DNA from 3 places in the Halomonas sp. ND22Bw genome. Region 3 is predicted to be linked to each of the others. Evidence: predicted binding sites of a transcription regulator. Region 3 holds the regulator's gene; each other region holds the start of a gene.
What was found. Region 3 encodes FNR, which switches genes on or off when oxygen is low (the NO sensors DNR and NnrR bind a similar motif). Its sites were predicted from a motif close to TTGATNTANATCAA; they were not measured.
Positions count from the first base shown of each region.

Region 1: a site for FNR is predicted at 2,317-2,330, ahead of cyoA (ubiquinol oxidase subunit II). Genes of this name have one in related genera too.
Region 2: a site for FNR is predicted at 2,106-2,119, ahead of ccoM (cytochrome c oxidase subunit CcoM). Genes of this name have one in related genera too.

Region 1 is NZ_PXWD01000005.1:189,640-195,191, reverse strand. It holds gene CVH10_RS09075 (outer membrane protein OmpK) at 1-247, opposite strand, end outside; gene CVH10_RS09070 (DeoR family transcriptional regulator) at 525-1,247, shown strand; gene CVH10_RS09065 (CBS domain-containing protein) at 1,356-2,036, shown strand; gene cyoA (ubiquinol oxidase subunit II) at 2,370-3,374, shown strand; gene cyoB (cytochrome o ubiquinol oxidase subunit I) at 3,378-5,402, shown strand; gene CVH10_RS09050 (cytochrome o ubiquinol oxidase subunit III) at 5,403-5,552, shown strand, end outside.
Region 2 is NZ_PXWD01000008.1:151,627-157,178, reverse strand. It holds gene CVH10_RS11970 (proline--tRNA ligase) at 1-1,083, shown strand, start outside; gene CVH10_RS11965 (lytic transglycosylase domain-containing protein) at 1,223-1,774, shown strand; gene ccoM (cytochrome c oxidase subunit CcoM) at 1,874-1,993, opposite strand; gene CVH10_RS11960 (peptidylprolyl isomerase) at 2,313-2,819, opposite strand; gene rfaH (transcription/translation regulatory transformer protein RfaH) at 2,857-3,399, opposite strand; gene CVH10_RS11950 (MFS transporter) at 3,549-4,910, shown strand; gene CVH10_RS11945 (SEC-C domain-containing protein) at 4,927-5,552, opposite strand, start outside.
Region 3 is NZ_PXWD01000002.1:327,367-332,918, forward strand. It holds gene CVH10_RS04350 (putative nucleotidyltransferase substrate binding domain-containing protein) at 1-694, shown strand, start outside; gene CVH10_RS04355 (DNA polymerase III subunit epsilon) at 736-1,356, shown strand; gene ttcA (tRNA 2-thiocytidine(32) synthetase TtcA) at 1,443-2,357, shown strand; gene fnr (fumarate/nitrate reduction transcriptional regulator Fnr) at 2,482-3,225, opposite strand; gene CVH10_RS04370 (hypothetical protein) at 3,295-4,263, opposite strand; gene CVH10_RS04375 (sulfite exporter TauE/SafE family protein) at 4,352-5,074, opposite strand; gene ccoS (cbb3-type cytochrome oxidase assembly protein CcoS) at 5,071-5,313, opposite strand; gene CVH10_RS04385 (heavy metal translocating P-type ATPase) at 5,310-5,552, opposite strand, start outside.

The sequences.
Region 1 (5,552 bases), on a different contig from region 3:
ACTCGCCCCAGTCGAAGCCGACGCCGCCTTCGAGCTCGAGGTAGAAGAAGTCGCCCTTGGCGGCGTTGCTCGCGGTGCGTGCCTCGGTGCCGTCGGACCAGTCGAGGTAGTTGATCGAGGCGTTGGCGAACGACCACTGGGGGGTGAAGGCCGAGGCGTTGTCGGAGGCGGCGGCGGGCAGGGCGGTGGCGCCCAGCAGCAGGCCGGCCAGTGAGACGCGGTGGCAGGGGGCGAGGGAAATCGGCATGGGGATGGCTTCTCTGAACGTTGTCGATGATGGTTGTTGTCGGGTGAGGTGCCTGGCACGCGGCCAGCCGTCGCTCACGTCGACGGGGAGATCATGAGCCCGGTCGTGAGGGGCGAACGGGATGGCGAGCGGCGAGCTTGTTATTTGAGTAACATGACAATGTTATTTTAATCACATTTGGCGCCGCAACCCTGCGAAGGAGGGTGGCGTCAACGCGGAGCACGAGTGCGGCGCCGGCCGCCTCGAGGGATGTGGACAGCACCAGGAGAGGGACACGTTGAACGAACGAAGTGAAGGGCGGCTGATGCGCCTGCAGCATGCGCTGGGGCAGGGTGGCAGCCTGCGTCTGGCCGAGGCGGCGGCCCTGTGCGGGGTGTCGGAGATGACGATTCGACGCGACCTGGCGGGGTCCGACGGCAGCCTGGCGCTGATCGGCGGCCATCTGATGCTGGCCGGCGACCCGCGTCATGCCCCGGTCTACGACCTGGCCGTGCAGCGCGACCGCAACGCCGAGGCCAAGCGGCGGCTGTGCGAGCGGGCGCTGGCCACGCTGGAAGAGGGAGACACCCTGTTCATCGACTGCGGCACGACCCTTGCGCCGCTGGCGGCCAGCCTGCCCGACGACATGTCGCTGACGGTGGTGACCTATGCGCTGAACATCGCCGAGGCGGTCAGCAAGCGCCCCGGGGTGCGGTTGTGGCTGCTGGGTGGGGTCTATCATGCCTCGTCGCGCTCGTTCTCCAGCGACGACATGAGCGAGACGATCCGGGGCTTCGGGATCAACAAGGCGTTCCTGACCGCGGCCGGCGTGGACGAGCGCCAGGGGCTGAGCTGCTTCCACTTCCACGAGGTGGCGCCCAAGCAGGCGGCGATCGCCACCGCCCAGCGCAGGGTGCTGGTGGTGGATGCCAGCAAGCAGGGCATGGTGCGCCCGGCGCGCTTCGCCGGACTCGAGGAGGTGGATCAGGTGATCGCCGAGGAAGCGGGCGACGGCGACTGAGAGCGTCTCGAGACTTGCTCGTGGTCAAGGACGAGTGGCGGGAAGTTGCTATGTTGAGGGGGCGGGGAGCGTCCTCGCATTCACTCTCATCGCCTCGGAGGAGTTGCCATGCGCGCCGCAGATGTCATGACCCCACACGTGATCACCGTGTCGCCGAACAGCGAGGTGCGCGAGATTGCCAGCCTGCTGCTGGAGCACGGCATCAGCGCCGTGCCGGTGGTCGACGAGGACGAGCGGGTGCTGGGCATCGTCAGCGAGGGCGACCTGATTCGCCGCGCGGAAGACGAGCGGCGCGACAAGGCCTGGTGGCTGCGCATGTTCGAGGTCAACGACCCCGGCGAGTACGTCAAGACCCATGGCCGCCTGGCCCACGAGATCATGACCCGCGAACCGGTCACCATCGATGAGGACAAGCCGGTTCACGAGATCGCGCGGCTGCTCGAGAAGCATCGCATCAAGCGGGTGCCGGTGGTGCGCGATGGCAGGCTGGTGGGCATCGTCAGCCGGGCCAATCTGCTGCGCGGTTTCTCGGTGGCGGAACCCCGTGCCGCGGCGAGCGTCGAAGATCGCGAGATCCGCGATGCGATTCTCCAGGAGGTGGAGCGTCATACCGGGGTGATGGTCGAGCGCCTCAACATCATCGTCAGCGAGGGTGAGATTCAGCTGTGGGGGCTGGTCGACAGCCAGGAGCAGCGTCTCGCCGTGCAGGTGGCGGCGGAGAACGCGCCCGGCGCCCGCTCGGTGGAGAACCACATCGGCTTCATGCCCCGGGGCATGGGCGGCTACTGAGGCCATTGATTCTACAGCGGTTGCTCTGACGGCGACCCGAACGTTCCCTTCCGCGCCGGCGTCATCGCCGGTGCGACACGCTGCGGCAAATCGTCCCTTTCCTCCTTTCCTCGTTTACTACACAATACGTTCCCCGCGGCCGGACCCTTTCTCGCGCGCCCCATAGCGGCGTTCGCGGGGGTTTGGCCATGAGTGAGCCGAGCCCTTTCCACGATGGTTAGCCTTTGCTGCGGTCATGGGTCAACCGGCGCAGGACAGGTCTCGGTTTTGTGTAGCGTGCTTGCTACAAGTCAGCAGGATTTATCCTGTCGCCAAGCCTGACGAGGTCGAAACATGAATCGAACTCCCCCCCTGCGCAAGCTCGGAGTCTTGCTGCTGGCGGTGTTGCCCCTGGTGCTGGCAGGGTGCAGCTCGGCGCTGCTGGACCCCAAGGGCCAGATCGGGGAAGAACAGCGAACCCTGATCCTCACGTCCTTCGGTCTGATGCAGATCGTGGTCATTCCCGTGATCGTGATGACGCTGCTCTTCGCCTGGCGCTATCGCCGCAGTAACCGCGAAGCCTCCTACCGCCCGGATTGGCACCATTCCAATCTGATCGAGGCGGTCGTGTGGTTCATCCCCTGTGTGATCATCGTGTTCCTGGCCGTGCTGACCTGGTACACCTCGCACAGCCTTGACCCGCACAAGCCCATCGAGCCGACCGCAGAGCAGCAAGAGCCGATCGAGATCCAGGCGGTATCGCTGGACTGGAAATGGCTGTTCATCTATCCCGAGCAGGGCATCGCCACCGTCAACGAGCTGGCCTTCCCCGCGGATACGCCGGTCCGCTTCCGCGTGTCTTCCGGCTCGGTCATGAACGCCTTCTTCATCCCGCGTCTGGGCAGTCAGATCTATGCCATGGCCGGCATGGACAACGACGTGCACCTGGTCGCCGATGAGCCGGGCGTCTATCCCGGTCGCTCCACCAACTACAGCGGTGCGGGCTTCTCCGGCATGACCTTCGACGCCCATGTGGGCTCCCAGGAAGACTTCGAGGCCTGGGTGGCCAAGGTCCGCGAGTCGTCCGAGTCCCTGACCTACCCGGCGGAATACAACGAACTCGCTGCGCCTTCCGAGGACAACGAGATCCAGTATTTCTCCGAGGTATCCCCCTCTCTCTACGAGAGCATCATCAAGAGCTTCCATGCCGGCGGCGATCACGAGCAGCGCATGGCCCAGTACGCCGACAGCTACGCCGATGGCTTCGGTCACGGCGGTCACGGCGCTGGTCATGGCGACGATCACGGCGATTCGGCCGAGTCTCACGGCACGCCCATGAGCGCGGAGGCAGCGGAGTAAATCATGTTCGGAAAACTCAGCCTAGAGGCGATCCCGACGCACGATCCCATCATCATGACGACCATTACCGGTATCGTCCTGGGTGGGCTCGCGCTGGTGGCCGCCATCACCTACTTCAAGAAGTGGGGCTATCTGTGGAACGAGTGGGTCACCTCCGTCGACCACAAGAAGCTCGGCATCATGTACTTCATCGTGGCGCTGGTGATGCTGCTGCGCGGCTTCGCCGATGCGATCATGATGCGCTCCCAGCTGGCGATGGCGTCGGCCGGGGCCGAGGGCTTCCTGCCGCCCTCGCACTATGACCAGATCTTCACTGCCCACGGCGTGATCATGATCTTCTTCGTCGCCATGCCCATGGTCATCGGCCTGATGAACCTGGTGGTGCCGCTGCAGATCGGCGCGCGCGACGTGGCCTTCCCGTTCCTGAACAACCTGAGCTTCTGGCTGTTCGCGGCGGGCGTGATCCTGGTCAACGTCTCGCTGTTCGCCGGTGAGTTCGCCAAGACCGGCTGGCTGGCGTATGCGCCACTATCGGGGCTCGACTACAGTCCCGGCGTCGGCGTGGATTACTGGATCTGGGCGTTGCAGATATCCGGTATCGGCACGACCCTGACCGGCATCAACTTCTTCGTCACCATCCTGAAGATGCGCACCAAGGGCATGACCCTGTTCCGCATGCCCATCTTCACCTGGACCTCGCTGTGCGCGAACGTCCTGATCATCGCCTCGTTCCCGATCCTGACCGCCACCATCGCGCTGCTGACGCTGGATCGTTACCTGGGGATGAACTTCTTCACCACCGATCTCGGTGGCAACATGATGATGTACGTCAACCTCATCTGGGCCTGGGGCCATCCTGAGGTGTACATCCTGATCCTGCCGGCCTTCGGCGTGTTCTCCGAGGTCATCGCGACCTTCGCACGCAAGCGTCTGTTCGGCTACGGCACCATGGTGTGGGCGACCGTCGCCATCACCGTGCTGTCGTTCATCGTCTGGCTGCACCACTTCTTCACCATGGGCGCGGGCGCCAACGTCAATGCCTTCTTCGGCATCATGACGATGATCATCGCCATCCCCACCGGCGTGAAGATCTTCAACTGGCTGTTCACCATGTACCGCGGCCGGATCGAGTTCACCTCGCCGGTGCTGTGGACCCTGGGCTTCATCATCACCTTCTCCCTGGGTGGCATGACCGGTGTGATGCTGTCCATTCCGGCGGCCAACTTCGTGCTGCACAACAGCCTGTTCGTCATCGCCCACTTCCACAACGTCATCATCGGCGGCGTGGTGTTCGGCATGCTGGCGGGCCTGACCTACTGGTTCCCGAAGGCCTTCGGCTTCACCCTCAACGAGAAGTGGGGCAAGCGTTCCTTCTGGTGCTGGCTGGTCGGCTTCTACATGGCCTTCGTGCCGCTGTACGTGCTGAGCTTCTTCGGTGCCGTGCGTCGCATGCAGTCCTACGAGAACGGTGACTGGCAGCCGCTGATGATCGTGGCCTGGGTCGGTGCGTTGATCATCGCCGCCGGTATCGCCTGCACGCTGATCCAGTTCTACGTCAGCATCCGCGATCGCAAGCAGAACCAGGACGTCACCGGCGATCCCTGGGATGCGCGCACCCTCGAATGGGCGACCTCCTCGCCGGCGCCGTTCTACAACTTCGCACACCTGCCGGAGATCGAGGGCGTCGACGACTACTGGACGAAGAAAGAGCGCAACGGTGGCAAGCAGCCGCTGTCCGAGGCGCCGTACCAGGACATCCACATGCCCAAGAACACCTGGGAAGGTCCGGTACTGGGTCTGCTGTCGACCGCCTTCGGTTTCGCCCTGGTCTGGCACATCTGGTGGCTGGCCATCGCCAGCGGCATCGGCATGTTCGTGGTCTTCCTGGCGCGGGTCTTCCGCGAGGACGTGGACTACTACGTGCCCGCTGCGGAAGTCGAGCGCATCGAGCGCGAGCATCGTCAGCGCGTCGAGCGTGACGTTCGGCAGTCTTCATCCTATGCATCCCAGGTAGGGGGGCAGGCCTAAATGTCTACTGATACCCTGAGCAACCACGGCGATCATGCTCACGAGCATGATCACCACGACGCCGCAGGCACCAAGGTCTTCGGTTTCTGGGTCTACCTGATGAGCGACCTGATCATCTTCGGGTCGTTGTTCGCCACCTACGCCGTGCTC
Region 2 (5,552 bases), on a different contig from region 3:
CACGTGCTGGCCGACTCCGGCGAGGACGACATCGTGTTCTCCACCGAGTCCGACTACGCCGCCAACATGGAGAAGGCCGAAGCGCTGGCGCCCCAAGGCGAGCGCGCCGCCCCGAGCGAGGAGCTGCGCCTGGTCGACACGCCGGATGCCAAGACCATCGCCGCGCTGGTCGAGCAGCACGGCCTGCCGATCGAGAAGACCATCAAGACGCTGATGGTGCACGCCACCGAGGGCGGCCTGATCGCGCTGCTGGTGCGCGGCGACCACGAGCTCAACGAGGTCAAGGCCGAGAACCTGCCCGAGGTGGCGAGCCCGCTGACCATGGGCACCGAGGAAGAGATCCGCGCGGCGGCCGGCGCCGGCCCCGGCTCGCTGGGCCCGGTGAACCTCGACATGCCGGTCGTCATCGACCGCAGCGTGGCGATGATGAGCGACTTCGGCGCCGGCGCCAACGTCGACGGCAAGCACTACTTCGGCATCAACTGGGAGCGCGACCTGCCGCTGCCCAAGGTCGCCGACCTGCGCAACGTGGTCGAGGGCGATCCTTCCCCGGACGGCCAGGGCACGCTGTCGATCAAGCGCGGCATCGAGGTCGGGCACGTCTTCCAGCTGGGCCAGAAGTACAGCGAAGCGATGAATGCCACCGTACTGGACGCCAACGGCAAGGCCGCGCACCCCTGGATGGGCTGTTACGGTATCGGGGTAAGCCGGGTCGTGGCCGCCGCCATCGAGCAGAACCATGACGACGGCGGCATCATCTGGCCGGACGCCATCGCGCCCTTCCACGTCACCGTGGTGCCGATGAACGCTCACAAGTCGCAGCGCGTGCGCGAGGAAAGCGAGCGTCTCTATCAGGAGCTCAGCGCCGCCGGCTTCGACGTGCTGCTCGACGATCGCGACCTGCGCCCCGGCGTGCGTTTCGCCGACCAGGAACTGATGGGCATTCCCCATCGCCTGGTGGTCGGCGACCGCGGGCTGGACAAGGGTGAACTGGAGTACAAGGGACGCCGTGACAGCGACGCCACCATGGTCCCCGCCGGGGACATCCTCGCCTTCCTGCGCGAGAAGATCGACGCCCGGTAAGCGGCGTCTGACGGCCGCCCTGGCGGCGGCCGCCTCCCTGCTGCTGGCGACGCCGCTCGCCGCCCAGCCGCTCGAGGGCCCGACGGGCAGCGACTTCCTCGATGCCCTCTCCGCGCGCCCGGTCCTGGACCGGGCGCCGGTGGTTCAGGCCCTGCCGCCGCCCCCCGCCACGCTGCGCCCGACCCTGGACGGCGCCCGGCAGACGCCGCGCTCGCCCGCCGAGGTGTGGGCGGCCCGCCAGTGGATCAACGACATGGCACCGCGCCTGGCGCGCTACGTGCCCGATGCCGATCGTCGCCAGACGCTGCTGGCCCGCATCCATCAGGAGGCGAGCCTGGCCGGCCTCCCGCCTTCGCTGGTGCTGTCGGTCATTCAGGTCGAGAGCGCCTTCCGCGCCGAGGCGGTATCCTCGGCCGGCGCCGTGGGGCTGATGCAGATCATGCCGTTCTGGATCCGGGAGCTCGGGCTGCCCGCCGACGACCTCAAGGACCCCATCCGCAACCTGCGCTACGGCTGCACGATACTGGCCCACTACCTGGCGGTGGAGGACGGCGATCTCACCCGCGCCCTGGCCCGCTACAACGGCAGCCTGGGCAGGACCTGGTATCCCGAGCGAGTGATGCGCGCCCTGGCCCGACGCTGGACGCCCGCGGCGCCCGGCCTGCCGGAACGCCTGACCGCCGACCGTTGAGCAAGCCTCTCCCCGGACGACGCACAAAAAAAAGCCGGCCCCGAAGGGTCGGCCTAGTGGGGGGAATCCCCCCTCCCCTGACGACGGTGGAACGGTGGATCAGCGCTTCTTGTTGCGACGATGGTGGTCGCGGATGACGAAGGCAATCCAGCCGCCCATGAAGGCGATCATCATGCCGACGGTGGCAAGCCCGAAGATCACGGCATCATCCCAGTACATGGTGCTTGCCTCCCGTCGCGATGTGATGACTCCACTCTAGCGACCCGACACGGGCGATACGCTGATCTGCGTCAAGTGCGCCGCCCGGTGCGCACCTGCCGGCCGCACGGGCTTGATCCAGGTCAGTTCCACGACCGCACGACGTACCCGAGGAAAGATCATCGGCCCCGGAAACGGTGCCGCATCGCGCTGAAGGGCAGCAAGAAGGGAGGACGGGAGGAAGGAAGACAGGGCGGGAGAGAAAGACAGGGCGGGAGAGAAAGAGGGGAACACGCGGCCACGCCGATGAGGACGCGGCCGGCGCTCTCGGGTCAAACGCTCAGATCACCTTCTTGTCTTCCACCTGGTCCGGCGTGGTGCCTGGCGGCAGCGGATGGCCCTTGGCCAGCTCGGCACGAGTGGCCTCGCGCACCTCCAGTACCTCAAGCCGATAGTGCAGGGTGCGTCCGGCCAGCGGATGATTGGTATCGATCCGCACGCCGTCGTCGCGCACCTCGAGCACGGTGACGATCTCCGGGCCGTCGTCGCCACGGGTCTGGAAGCGCATGCCCGGGGCAAGGTCGGGCACCGGGAAGGCATCGCGGCCGACCTCGCGCACCAGCGCCTCGTCGCGCCGACCGTAGGCCTCGTCGGGGGCCAGGGTCACCTCGATCTCGGCGCCGGCCTCGCTGCCGGCCAGGGCGCGCTCCAGCCCGGCCATCAGGTTATCGTGGCCGTGCAGGTATTCGAGCGGTTTCTGACGGGCACGGGAATCGTCGAGGATCTGGCCGTCCTCGTCGCTCAGCACGTAGTGCAGGATCACGACCCGCTGGGGGGCGATGGTCATGGGACCTCCGGTACGGGGAAATGAAAGGAGAATCGTATCAGTCGCGGCGGCGCAGCCGGGAGACGGGCATTTCCAGGCGCTGCTGCTGATGCAGCATGTTGAGCAGCACGATGGCGCGCTCCTCGCCCTTGTGACTGGCGAAGACCGCCTGGAGGTCCTTGAACGGCCCCTCGGTGATCTCCACCGTCTCGCCGGCGCGGAAATAGACGTGAGCGACGTCGTCGTCATCCTGGCTGGCCTGGCGGCGCAGGGCCTCGATCAGCCCGTCACCGACCGCCACCGGCATCTCGCCGCCGAAGGTCACGAGCTTGAGCACGCCCCGCGTCGAGCGGATCGGTCGCCAGTTGCTGACCAGCCGGTCGAGGCGGATGAACAGGTAATAGGGGAAGAGCGGCTCGCTCACCCATTCGAGCTTGCCTCGGCGCTTCTTCTGCACTTCTAGAACAGGATGGAAGACCTCGTAGCCCTGGTTGCCCAGATGCTCGGCGGCCCGGAAGGACTCGCCGCCCTTGCACTGGATCGCATACCAGCGCGGCACCGCGTCCTCGGCGCCCTCGAGAGAAAGGTCGTCATCTCGCATGTCGTCGATCGTCTCTGGCTGGTGTCGGCGCCGGGGCTCTGCAACAATCGGCGGCGCGCGCCGCCGGCGTCACCGGGCCCCGTCGAGGGCGACATCTTAGCATCGATGGCCCGGCGCGTGACCTGACCCATCGCAAGGAGAGCCCCGCCATGCCGACCCCCACCGCGCACCGCAGCTGGCGCAGCGCCCTGTCGGTCTATCTGCGCGCCCCGGTACTGACAATGCTGTTCCTGGGCTTCTCGGCGGGCCTGCCCTTCCTGCTGGTGTTCTCCACTCTCTCGGCCTGGCTGCGCAGCGACGGCGTCGAGGTGGCGGCGATCGGCTTCTTCGCCTGGATCGGCATCCTCTACTCGATCAAGTTCTTCTGGGCGCCGGTGGTCGACCGCCTGGCGCTGCCCGGCCTGACCCGCTGGCTCGGCCAGCGCCGCGGCTGGATGCTGCTGGCCCAGGCGATGATCGCCGCAGGACTGGCGGGGCTGTCGAGTCTCGATCCGCCGAACCAGCTGCCGCTGGTGGCGCTGTTCGCGCTGCTGGTGGCCTTCGGCTCGGCGACCCAGGACATTTCCATCGACGCCTTTCGCATCGAGTCGGCGCCGGAGGATCTGCAGGCGGCCATGGCCTCGACCTATATCATCGGCTATCGCGGCGGGCTGATCGCCGCCGGGGCGGGAGCGCTCTACCTGGCCTCGCTGGTGTCCTGGCACGTCGCCTACCTGGCGATGGCGGCGCTGATGGCAGTGGGCATGCTGACGGTGCTGGTGCGCCCGGAGCCCGAACGCCAGGCGCTCGCCACCCAGCTGATCCACGAGCCACGGGTACGGGCCTTCCTGCGTGCCAGCCGCGGCCGACCGGCCTGGCTGCGCCGCCTGGGCGCCTGGGTGATCGGCGCGGTAGTCTGCCCGTTCACCGACTTCTTCGGCCGGCACGGGCTCAAGGCGCTATGGCTACTGGCCTTCGTGGCGGTGTTCCGGATCAGCGACCTGGCCATGGCGTCCATGGCCAATCCGCTCTACATCGACCTGGGCTTCAGCCTGGAGGCCATCGCCAACGTGACCAACGTGTTCGGCATCGCCATGAGCATCGGCGGCGGTCTGCTGGGCGGCCTGCTGGTGGCACGCTACGGCGTGGGGCCGATCCTGATCCTCGGCGCCACCGCCACCGCCCTGACCAACCTGCTGTTCGTGGCCCTCTCGCTGGCCGGCGACAGCCTGCCGATGCTGGTGGTCACCATCGTCGGCGACAACCTCTCCAACGGGCTGGCCAGCGCGGTATTCATCGCCTTCCTCTCGGGGCTGACCTCACGCGCCTACACCGCCACCCAGTACGCACTGTTCTCCTCGCTGATGACCCTGCCCGGCAAGTTCCTGAGCGGCTTCGGCGGCCTGGTGGTCGAAGCCCACGGCTATGCGGACTTCTTCCTGGCGGCCTCGGTACTGGGTCTGCCGGCCATCGCGCTGGCGGTCTGGGTCAGCCGAGACCGTCGTCTGGCGCCGGCGCCGACGACGGCCTGAGGCCGATTGCGCCCGCTCAGTCCAGCCGACCGGCGAGCCACTCCAGCGCCCCCGGGGTGGCCCGCCACTGGTCGCGCATCAGGGTGCGGTACTGCCAGGCCTCGGCCCGCGAGCCGGGTGCCGCGGTGCCGTCGCCCGACGGGCTGGGCGGACGCGGGTTCTCGGCGCAAAGCAGCGCCAGGGCGTGCCCGTTGTGGCGCTGCGCGACATCCAGGGCCTCGATGGCCTCGTCGACGCGATCCAGGCGGTACAATGCCAGCACGCGCCCCATCAGCAGCCCCAGCACCGCCTCGTCCTCGGACGGCTTGGCCAGCGCCGACTCGCTGAGCGCGAGGGCCTCGGTATCGCGACCCTCGCGCAGCAGCTGGTCGAGCACCAGTTCGCGCAGCCCCAGGCTGTCACGGTCGTCCAGCTCGAGCAGCCGCTCGGCCAGGCGCCGGGAGCGCTGCCGTGCACCGCGTTCCATGCCCACCACCAGCGCCAGGCCGGTGCGCAACAGCACCGCGTTGTCGGCGGCGTCCCAGCCCAGTGCCGCCTCGCCGGCGGACTGCTGGCTCGCCTCTCTCGCCTCTCTCGCCTGCTCCAGCCAGTCCTCCAGGCGCGCGGACAGCGGCTCGAAGAGGCTCGGCGCCATCCACGGCA
Region 3 (5,552 bases):
CGAGTTCACCGAGACCCTGGTCTCGCTCGGCTACCCGCGCTGCCCCGGCAACATCATGGTCTCCAACCCGGACTGGGTGGGCACCGAGCGCCAGTGGAAGGCGCGCATCGCGCGCTGGGTCGAGGCCCGCGACGGCGACAGCCTGATGAAGCTGGCGATCATGCTCGACGCTCATGCGGTGGCCGGCAATCCGGCACTGCTCGAGCGGGTGAGGGAGACGCTGTTCGAGGCGGCCTCCCGTGACGAGCTGCTGCTCTCCTACTTCGCCCGGCCGGTGATGCGCTTCTCCACGCCGCTGACCCTGTTCGGCTCGCTGAAGAAGCCCCAGCACGGCATCGACATCAAGAAGGGCGGCATCTTTCCCATCGTGCATGGCGTGCGGGTCATGGCGCTGGAGCGCGGCATCCTCGCCACCGGCACCCTGGATCGCCTCGATGCCCTGGCCGCCGACGGGCGGCTCGAGGAGCGCTTCGCCGAAGACCTGGGGGAGGCGCTGTCGCTGTTCACCCAGCTGCGCCTCGAGCAGCAGCTGGCGCGGCTGGAGGGCGACGGCGGCGACGAGAACGGCGAGCCGGACCGGGTCGTGGTCCAGTCGCTGTCGTCGCTGGAGCGTGACCTGCTGCGCGAGGCGCTGCACATCGTCAAGGACTTCAAGCAGCGGATTTCCCATCGTTATCACCTCGAATACACCTGAGGTGGCCGGCCGCCGCCTCGCGACACGACAAGGACATCGACATGCTCAAGACCCTGCGCCGCCTGGTCGACCGCCACCGCCACGCCCATGGCCAGTATGGCTGGCTGTTCCGCCCCTATACGGGGGAGGAGCTGGTGGCGCTGGCCGTGCAGTCGACCGGCGGCGACGTGCGCAGCGCCGAGCCGCTGGCGATCGCCGCGGTGCGCCTGCGCGGCGATCGGGTGCTGACCAGCGAGTCGCTGGAGCTGCGGCTGGCGCGCCCGGAAGGCGTGGACGCCGAGGTGCTGCGGCGTCACGGCCTGCGCGGCATCGATCTCGACGACGGCGTGACGCTCGACCAGGCCCTGGCGCGGCTGCTCGACTTCGTCGGCAATCGCCCGCTGGTCGGCTGGCGGCTGGATCGCGACCTGGCGTTGCTGAACCGCCCGCTGCGCGCCCGATTCGGCTTCGACCTGCCCAATGCCGGCATCGACCTGGTCCAGCGTTACCAGCGTTACCATCATCATTCGCGGCTCGAGGTGGCGCCGGCCTTCGAGCGGGTCGCCGCGCAGCTCGAGGTGCCGCTGATGGGGCGCCACAGCGTGCTGGGCACCGCCGTGACCACGGCCCTGATGCACCTGCGGCTGGACCGCGACGCGCTGCTCGAGCGCCGCAGCGGCTGAGCGCGCGCCACGTCGCCAGCCTGGCGGCAGGGTGGTAGGATAGGCGCCCTTTCCCTTTCCCCGATTGCCCTGGCAGCGCCCCGACCATGCAAGATGCCGTGACCTTCGATCCCCGTCCCGCCGATGAGGCCGCTTCGGCCGAGCCGTCGACCCCGTCCGCCGAGGCGCCCGACGCCAAGGCCAAGCGCGAGTTCAACAAGCTGCAGAAGCGTCTGCGGCGCCAGGTCGGCAACGCCATCATCGACTTCGACATGATCCGCGAGGGCGACAAGGTGATGGTGTGCCTGTCCGGCGGCAAGGACAGCTACACCATGCTGGAGATCCTGCGGAATCTGCAGCGCAACGCGCCGGTGAACTTCTCGCTGGTGGCGGTGAACCTCGACCAGAAGCAGCCCGGCTTCCCCGAGCATGTGCTGCCCGAGTACCTGGATGGGCTCGGCGTCGATTACCATATCCTCGAGCGCGACACCTACTCGGTGGTCAAGGAGAAGACCCCGGAAGGCAAGACCACCTGCGCGCTGTGCTCGCGGCTGCGCCGCGGCTCCCTCTATGGCTATGCCGAGGAGATCGGTGCCACCAAGATCGCGCTCGGTCATCATCGCGAGGACATCCTCGAGACGCTGTTCCTCAACATGTTCTTCGGCGGCAGCCTCAAGTCGATGCCGCCCAAGCTGCTCTCCGACGACGGCAAGAATATCGTCATCCGCCCGCTGGCCTACTGCCGCGAGGCCGACATCGCCGAGTTCTCGGAGCGCATGGCCTTCCCGATCATCCCCTGCAACCTGTGCGGCTCGCAGCCCAACCTGCAGCGCCAGGTGGTCAAGGAAATGCTGGCCGAGTGGGAGGCCAAGCATCCCGGCCGCCTGGAGAGCATGTTCAAGGCGGTGACCAACGTCGCCCCCTCGCAGCTGGCCGACCGCGAGCTGTTCGACTTCGCCGGTCTGGAGGAGAAGCAGGCGAAGATGCAGGCCGACCGCATCGATCTGCACCAGGAGCGATAAGCGGGAAGCTTGGAGCGCGGCACTTCGTGCCGGGAGAGGGAAGAACCCAACAAAGACCGCCCCCATGTGCTGCCGGCCATGGGGGCGGTGCGTTTTCCGGCTTCCCGCTCGCGGCGAAGGCGCGTCAGCGGCAGCCCTCTTCCTCGGCCAGCTCGGCCAGGGCGTCCAGGTCGAGGATGTTCACCTCGCGGCCGGAGACGGCCACCAGGCCCTGCTGCTGGAAGCGGCCCAGGATGCGGCTGACGGTTTCCACGGCCAGCCCCAGGTAGTTGCCGATGTCGGCCCGGGACATGGAGAGCCGGAAGCTGTAGGCGGAGTAGCCGCGGCGCCGGAAGCGGTCGGAGAGGCTGGCGAAGAAGGTGGCCAGCCGCTGGTCGGCGGTCTTGCGCGACAGCAGGCGCATCATGCGGCGGTCGTCGCGCATTTCCTTGCTCATGCTGCGGTAGAGCTGGGCGCGCAGCTCCGGCAGGCTTTCCGACAGGGCATCCAGGCGATCGAAGGGGATCTCGCACACGGTGGTGGTCTCGAGCGCGATGACCGAGCCGGGATAGGTCGACTCGTCGATGCCGTCCAGCCCCACCAGTTCGCTGGGCAGATAGAAGTTGGTCAGCTGATCCATGCCGCCGCCTTCGCTGGTGATCTGCTTGAGGCTGCCGGAGCGAACCGCATAGACGCTGGTGAAGGGGCTGCCCTGACGGAACAGCGACTCGCCCTTCTTGAGCGGCGGACGGCGGCGGATGATGGCATCGAACTGATCGATGTCCTCGAGTTCGAGGGCCAGGGGCAGGCACAGGGAACTCAGGCTGCAGGTCCGGCAGCGGGTCTCGTGCAGCAGTGAGCGGCGCCTGCCGGCTGCGATATCGGGCATGCTGTCCTCCTTGATCGGGGCTTGCCTCCCCCATTATGGCGGATAGCACCCGCCCGGGCATAGCATCCCTTAGCCGTGTCCTGTGCCCGAACGGCGGCAGCGCGACCAGTGCCCCGATGCGGTGGCCAGTCGCCCCTCATCCAGCGCCGCGGCATAGTCCTCGGCCGAGCCGGCGTTGCAGGCCACGGCGTCGGGCAGCCGCGAGATGGCACCGGGGCCAAGCCCCAGCCGGTCGCGGGCCTGCTCGCGTCGCGTCTGCGCCCGGGCGTCCTCCAGCGCGGCGCCGTGGCGGGCGTAGAACCCGCCTCCCAGCGACCGATAGCCGTTTCCGGCCAGGCGGTCCTCGATCCGAGCCAGCAGTGTCGCCGGCAGCGTCGACTCGCCTTCCTGCCAGGCGGGGTCCGGGCGCAGCGAGAGGCGTGGCGGCGTCATGGCCATCAGCGTGGCGAGCGCCGCGGCGGCCTCCTGCTCGGGCGTCGCCGGCGGCACGATCAGCACCAGGTTCAGCGAGTGCCAGCCCATGCGAACGGTCTCGTCGAGCAGCGGCTCGATGCGTGACTGCAGCCGCGTCAGGGCTTCCGGGCGGTCGGCCCTCGGCAGGCGCATGACCAGCTTCAGGCGGTTGAAGCCCAGTGCTTCCAGATGGCGCAGGGTGAGAAGATCCGTGGCACGGGGATCGAGTTCGACGGTGAAGTCGCGCCAATGTCCCGATTCGAAGGGAAAGCGCGAGGCCAGCCGATCGACCAGCCCGCTCATCCGCGACAGGCTCAGCCAGGGGGGCAGGCTGCCGCCCCAGTGCAGGGCCTCGAGCCGTCGATCGGGGGCGAGGCAGCGTCGCACCAGCACCATCTCGCGATCCAGTCGGGCCAGGTCGACTTCGAACGGGTCCATGCCCTTGGCGTGATCGACGCGCGCGTCGCCATCGTGGCGCAGCGGCAGGCGCAGATGCAGCGACAGGGGACGGGCGTCGGCGTTGCTGGCGGCCAGCGCCGCGGCGTAGTCGTCGGCGCCGAAGTCGGAAGGAGCGGTGACGGGCATGGCAGGATTCCGGGAGTGCATGCCATCAGGCTAGCGGTCGCGGAAGCGGGCGGTGTTGCGCTGGGTCAAGCGCGACGGCGAAAGCGGTTCAGTGCTGCCCGGCGTGACCGGCCTCATGGGGCATCGCGCCCGGCCACAGCCCCCACAGCTGCCACAGGGCGAAGCCGATGATCGTCAGTGCCGCCAGGGTGCGGGTGGCCGGGTGGCGGATCAGGCCGCCCAGCCGACGCGCGGCCAGGCCGGTGGCCAGCAGCGCCGGCAGGGTGCCGAGTCCGAAGGCGCCCATCAGCGCCGCGCCGCGCAGCGGATCGGCGCTGGCCAGGCTCCAGGTCAGCATCGAGTAGACCAGTCCGCAGGGCAGCCAGCCCCAGACGGCGCCCAGGGCCATCGCCTGGGGCACCGTCACGACCGGCATCAGTCGCCGTCCGAGGGGCTCCAGGCGGCGCCACAGGCGCTTGCCGAGGGCCTCCAGCCTCAGCAGCCCCTTCCACCAGTCGGCGATGTAGAGCGCCATCAGGATCAGCATCGTCGCGGCCAGCACCTGCAGCGCCAGGCGCACCCCGGGGGCCAGCCCGACCAGGGTGCCGAGCCCGGCGGCCAGGGCGCCCGCGAGCACGTAGCTGGCGATGCGCCCCAGGTTGTAGCCCAGCAGCAGGCCGCCGAGCCGGGCCGGATGGCGCAGGCTGGGCGGCACGGCGAAACTCAGGGCGCTCATGATGCCGCCGCACATGCCGATGCAGTGGGCGCCGCCGAGCAGGCCGAAGACGAAGGCCGCGGCCAGCGGTGGCAGGTCGAGTCCGGTGGGGTTCATCGGGCGTCCTTGTCGCTGTCCTTGTCCCGGGTTCGGTCACGGTCGGGGGCGGCGTTCGGCTCGCCCGCATCGTGCGCTGGGCCTGGCCCTTGCGGCGGGTCGTCATCGTCGAACAGGATGCGATGCGCCGGGCCTTCCAGGTCCTCGAACTGGTCGTGGCGCACGGCCCAGAAGAAGGCCCAGACGGCCAGGCCGAGCAGGATCAGCGACAGCGGTATCAGCAGGTAGAGAATGCTCATGATGCCTCCCGGGCGAGGGTATGCTCGGCGCGCCGCTGGCGGGCCAGCCTCAGGGCATTGGCGACCACCACCAGCGAACTCGCCGACATGCCCAGCGCCGCCAGCCAGGGGGGCACCCAGCCCAGCGCCGCCGGGGGCAGGGCCAGCAGGTTGTAGGCCAGCGCCCAGCCCAGGTTCTGGCGGATGATGCGCCGCGTGGCGCGGCCGACGTCGAGCGCTTCGACCAGCCGCCCGAGATG